2 linked regions of the Desulfatibacillum aliphaticivorans DSM 15576 genome follow. The protein of the gene in region 1 interacts with the protein of each later gene in a pairwise test. Links are inferred from orthologs where the notes say so. Each region holds a gene or a part of one and is shown in the gene's direction. Other genes may lie near its edges.

The links. Proteins that work in one complex are often made in the same cells at the same time.
Region 2: the proteins of rho (region 1) and yhbY interact in binary tests that used the Escherichia coli proteins (3 or more experiments, as listed by UniProt). The link is inferred for Desulfatibacillum aliphaticivorans DSM 15576 from one-to-one orthologs.

The regions. Positions count from the first base shown.
Region 1 is NZ_KE386983.1:130,436-133,389, forward strand. What follows is about bases 6-2,946. They hold rho (transcription termination factor Rho), read left to right. Parts: upstream 6-822; coding sequence 823-2,070; downstream 2,071-2,946. Other genes in these bases: G491_RS0128230 (alpha/beta fold hydrolase), read right to left, coding at 6-167; rpmE (50S ribosomal protein L31), read left to right, coding at 2,106-2,336; prfA (peptide chain release factor 1), read left to right, coding at 2,584-2,946. Also shown: more of G491_RS0128230, read right to left, coding at 1-5; more of prfA, read left to right, coding at 2,947-2,954. UniProt on the Escherichia coli protein: Facilitates transcription termination by a mechanism that involves Rho binding to the nascent RNA, activation of Rho's RNA-dependent ATPase activity, and release of the mRNA from the DNA template.
Region 2 is NZ_KE386982.1:151,342-154,248, reverse strand. Bases 1-2,894 are described here. They hold yhbY (ribosome assembly RNA-binding protein YhbY), read left to right. Parts: upstream 1-1,240; coding sequence 1,241-1,549; downstream 1,550-2,894. Other genes in these bases: G491_RS0126800 (glycosyltransferase family protein), read left to right, coding at 1,746-2,894; G491_RS32775 (methyl-accepting chemotaxis protein), read right to left, coding at 1-701. Also shown: more of G491_RS0126800, read left to right, coding at 2,895-2,907.

The DNA.
Region 1 (2,954 bases):
TCCGCCAGGATTTCCGGGAAGCCCCGCCATAAGTCCACGCTGCCCAGAGAGTCGTGAAGCAGGATGACAGGGACCTGGGAGTACGAACCCTCCGGCGTCCACGCCCTGGCGTATATGGTCCCGCCGGGAGCTGTAATTTGAAACTCTCTCGTATTGTTATTCATCATGACGCTTTCGGTCCGTTTTAGCTCATTTTTTTATGTACGATAATTCTATTAACAAATCTTATGGATTTGATCCATGTTTGAAGCCCCTTTGGTTGGCGCCGGTCCCCAAATCAGTTTTCCGGTTGATTTTTTATGTTGATTTTTTATTGACGTGTGGGATTTGGGGCTGATAAAATGTACAAATCCTAATCGGTTGAAACACCCTTACGCATTGCTATATAAACGCACCGAAATGGCTTGACACGGTGTGGCTTTTGATTTATCCTTGCCGGAGGATAGGGACCGCATTTCACTCATTTAGGATTAGGACCAAATCAAAAGGGTAAATTTAAGGCCTCATTACAAGTCATATAGTAATCCTTCACAATACGCCAACAGTAGGTAACTACCCCCTGTTTGTACGATTCTGATATCGGAGACTGCGCCAACATTCAGTTCAGGAATTTCTCCACGGCGCCCGCCCGTTTATCCAACAAACGGGGTCGGCAGACGGCCTTATAATTAATGTACCCGGGGGGGACGCTGTTATCGATTGACGCCTTTTCCGGATGCGGCGCTGTTCTGTATTTGACAATATAATCACCGCCCCCGATAACCCAGATCTTGCAATCTGAATATTTTGAGGAAAAAACATATGGATCAAGAATTCGCCCCAATGAACCTTGGAGCACTAAAAGACAAGAAAATCAATGAGCTCGCGGCTATTGGCAAGTCCTTCAATATCGAAGGCGCGGCCGGCATGCGCAAGCAGGAGCTTATTTTCGCCATCCTCCGGGCCCAGACCGAAAAGAACGGCATGATCCACGGAGAAGGCACCTTGGAAATCCTTCCCGACGGGTTCGGGTTCCTGAGAGCCCCGGACTATAACTATCTGCCCGGACCGGACGACATCTACGTGTCTCCCTCTCAGATCCGCCGCTTCAACCTGCGCACGGGCGACACCGTGGCCGGCCAGATCCGCCAGCCCAAGGAGTCGGAGCGCTACTTCGCCCTGTTGAAGGTGGAGTCCGTCAACTTTGAAGACCCCGAGGTCTCTCGCGACAAGATTCTCTTCGACAACCTGACGCCCTTGTATCCCAACGACCGCATGAACATGGAGCGGGAGGCGGACAATTACTCGGTCAGGATCATCAACCTGCTTACGCCCATCGGATTCGGCCAGCGCGGACTCATCGTGTCTCCGCCCAGAAGCGGCAAGACCATGCTTCTGCAGAATATCGCCAATTCCATCAACGCCAACCACAAGGACGTCTTCCTCATCGTGCTGCTCATCGACGAACGGCCCGAGGAAGTGACGGACATGCAGCGTTCGGTCAAGGCCGAGGTCATCTCCTCCACCTTTGACGAACCGGCCCAGCGCCACGTGCAGGTGGCCGAAATGGTCATTGAAAAGGCCAAACGCCTGGTTGAGCATAAAAAGGACGTGGTCATCCTGCTGGACAGCATCACCCGTCTGGCCAGGGCCTACAATACGGTAGTGCCCCCCAGCGGAAAGATTCTCTCCGGCGGCGTGGACTCCAACGCTTTGCATCGTCCCAAGCGCTTTTTCGGAGCGGCCAGAAACGTGGAGGAAGGCGGCAGCCTGACCATCATCGCCACGGCCCTGATTGACACCGGAAGCCGCATGGACGAAGTCATCTTCGAAGAATTCAAGGGCACGGGCAACTTGGAACTGCAACTGGATCGCCGTCTGGCGGACAAGCGGACCTTCCCGGCCATCGACATCAACCGTTCCGGCACGCGCAAGGAAGAGCTCCTGCTGCCTCCGGAAACCCTCAACCGCGTGTGGATACTCAGAAAACTGCTTTCTTCCCTCAATCCGATCGATTCCATGGAATTTTTACTTGAAAAAATGAAAGGAACGAGCGATAATGAGGATTTCTTGCAGTCGATGAACGGCTGACGGGTTGATCAAGGCATTTTAAGGAGCCAGGAAATATGAAAAAAGACATCCATCCCAAATACGAAACTACTGTTATCCGCTGCGCCTGCGGCGCCACCGTGGAAGCGGGTTCCACCGTCGATGACCTGACCGTGGAAATTTGTTCCCAGTGCCATCCTTTCTTCACCGGCAAGCAAAAGCTGGTGGATACGGCCGGACGCATCGAGCGCTTCCGCAGGAAGTACGCCAAGTTCAATCAGGCCCAGGAAGCCAAACAAGATCAGTAGGTCGCAGGCTTGAGCCTTGCTCGGCAAGGCTGCAAGGTGAATACGCCAAAATCCCGGGGAGCTTTTTCGCCCCCCGGGCATTTTTTTGGCCTTGACACGGGGACGCGCATCCCGTCCGTCGCCGCCGCTCTTAAGCAGTGAGGCGTGGGCTGCATGTTCCTTCGCGTCCCGCCCGGAGTTTATTTATTATCAATTATTCCGGGATGTTAACGACCTATTGAAACGTAAAGAGGCTAACCGAAGAGTCATGTTAGACAGGCTGGAAGGTGTTGAACAGCGTTTTCTGGAAGTCGAATCCCTGTTGAGCGACCCCAAAATTGTGGGCGATCAAAAGGTCTACCAGAAATATGTCCGGGAGCACGCCGATCTTTCCAAGGTGGTGGAGGCTTACAGGGAATACAAGCAGGTCCTGGAGGGGCTGGAGGAGAGCAAGGAACTGCTCAAGGATCCGGACCCGGACATCAAGGATCTGGCCAAAGAGGAGATCGACCGGCTCGACAAGGAACAGGTTCGCCTGGAAGACGAGCTGAAAATCCTCCTGCTTCCCAAGGACCCCAACGACGATAAAAACGTCATCCTGGAAATACGCGCCGGAACCGGCGGGGACGAAGCCGGACT
Region 2 (2,907 bases), on another replicon or contig:
GCAAAGGCTATGACCTGGCTTAAAGGCTTGGATACGCTGCGTATGGACACAAAGGCGAAAAACAAGCCGGCCAGAAAACCCAGGCTGGTAATCACCAGGAGCGTGGTGACGGCGCCGGAAAACGATTCCGTGGCGGCCTTGTCCGCTGCTTTGGCCAGGCCCAGGTTGATTTCCGTAAGCTCGTTGATGTAATCCCGCATGCCTTCAAAAGCGGCGGAGGCCTCGCCCTGGGAGAGGGCGATAGCCGCTTTCCTGCCTTCCGGGCTTCCATCGCCGCGCACCTCCCAAACTTTTCTGCTGATGTCTTCCCACTTTTTGCGGGCTGCATCAAATTTGGGGAGGATCGCTTTTTCTTCCGGTGTGAACGCCAGGGCCTTGTATTTGCCCCACCGGGCGGCGGATTGCTGGAAATTCTCCTCATAGTCTCCCATGAAGGCTTTGTATTCCTCGGAGCCTACATCCGCAAAGATCATGGAGCGCTCGGCCACAAGCAATTGCTGGAGATCCCGGTCCGCCTCGATGAGAAAGTCGATCCCCGGCATGCGGACGTTAAAAATGTCCTGCATATGGCTGCGGATGACTTTCATGCTTGAAAAACCGACCATTCCGATAATGACCATGAATGCAATCATGACCAAAAAGCTGATGATCATTTTGGACCGAATGGTCATGTCTTTCACCAGTGATATTATCGAACCCATATCTTCTCCTCCCGCAGCCAGTGATTTTTCTTGCCAAGACGCTTTTACGCGCAGATGCATGTTCATAACATTGGCGTTCCGCCAAAAATCTGACAACATCAAATCCTTAAGAGCCGCAACCCCCTATTTAAAGGCGGAAGTAAACGGCTTGTACAAGCCTGATCATGTCTTGTGACAGTCAAAAGCTCCTTCTGGGCCGGATATGAGGCCCGCTTTGATGGGGCGTTGTATGGAAAAGCCTGCTTTTGCTTAAGCAAAAAGGGCGCCACCAACCGGAGAGGGAAAAACGGCGGGCGAATCCCGGAATAGACCTGCCACCTTTCCAATGCTTCTTGCCTTTTATGGGTTTTCGTGTAAGGAGATGTGGCTCGCTCCGGGGGCCTTGTCTCCAACTTTGGAAGAAGACGATGGCCTTTTGGCTGCGATTGAGATGGACCTGAGATTGAAAAATGCGTTAAAACAAACCATGAATGCGGCGGGTGAATAAGCCGCCGCCGGTGAATTCATGCGCTGCCTTATAAAAGCAAAGGGAGACGATAATGGAACTGAAGGGTTTTGAAAGAAAATATTTGCGGGGCCTGGCCCATGGCATGAAGCCGGTGGTGATTGTAGGCCAAAAAGGGCTTACGGACGGCTTGATCGCTTCGGTGGACGAGGCTCTGGACCTCCACGAACTGATCAAGGTCAAGTTTGGGGATTACAAGGAAAAGGCCTTGAAGACCGAAATCTCAGAAGCCATTGAAAAGGGCGCCAAGTGCGAAATGGTGGGGATGATAGGGCATATGGCCATATTCTATCGCCAGCAGGAAGATCCTGAAAAAAGGCAGATCACGCTTCCCAAAAAGTAGGCGGGGCCAAAGTCCATCCCCCGGCGCCGGCTTTCGGCCCAAGCGCCGGAGCGGCCCGGCCCAGATTCCCCCCTTGCCATATCCGCGCTTTTCCAGCATAATCAGCCCACTTGCTAAGGCCTTGTCCATCTTCCTCCGGGGCCGCCTAAATGTAAAGGCAACCCTGGCGCAAATTCGGAATCCCGGGAGGGGATCCTTGAAAAAGCTCACAACCTACAGCCTGGTTCTGGCGTTGTACGCCGCCCTGGCCGTGCTGCACACCTGGCCCATGGCTCTGCACATGGGCGAGGTCACCCCGGGCTCTTTCAACACCATTCCCACGGGCGGGTTCATGGCTGAGCAGGCGATTTTATTCTTGCAAGAGCATCCGTTCAGTCTGCACAAAGCCTTTGATCCCGGCCTCACGGCGCCGCTGGAATCGCCCTTTTTGTTCTTGGGCATCCCCTTCGGCCTGTCCCAGATTTTCGGCCTGTTTTTTCTGCCCACCCAAAACCTGCACTTTGCAATCAACGGCGCCATGCTGTTCATGCTCATTGGCTCGGCCTTTTCCATGTTCTTTCTGGCGCAGTATCTGATGCAAAGCACGCCGGCCGGAGTCGTCGCCGGGGTCGTGTTTTCGTTCACGGCCGCGACCCAGTGCCGCACCGTGGACTTCATCGACATGAACATGGTCATCGTCCCGTGGATCGTCCTGTTTTTGTTCAAATACATCCACGAGGACAAATCCCGGCATTTGTACATCGCCGTGGGCCTGCTGGCGCTCCAGTTTTACATGTATTTTTATCACTGCCTGTTCGCCGTATATTTGATGGCGGCCATCGTGATTTGGCGGCGCAAGGCCTTTTTCACCAAAGAGCATATCCCGGCCATTGCGGGCGCAGGATTCATGGGCGTCTTGCTTATCCTGCCCCTTGCCCTGCCCTATTTGCAAACCATGGTGCAGTATCGCCTGGATCAGATGACGGGCTCCAGCGAAAGCCTGTTTTCATACACCTTCGCCTATTCTCCGTCGGAATGGTTTAACGCGGCCAAAGAGAATCTGTTCTACGGGGCCTGGCTGGCACAGGATTACGAAACCGCTGGATTTCCCGACTTTCCCCACGCGGCTTTGTTTCCCGGCGTTCTGGTCTGGTATTTAGTGCTGACCGGCGCCGGGCGCATGCCCAGGGAACGGATTTCGCCCTGGTTCCTGACGGGCGTTCTGGCCTTCGCCGTCCTGGCGAGCACGGGTTGGAAGCCCCTGCAGTTTTTCCGGTGGGAGATGAGCGAAGCGTTGGTCTTGCGGCATCTTTCAGAAATCCTGCCCTTGGCAAGCATCATCCGAAACCCCACCCGGCTGGTGGTGTTTTACACATTCG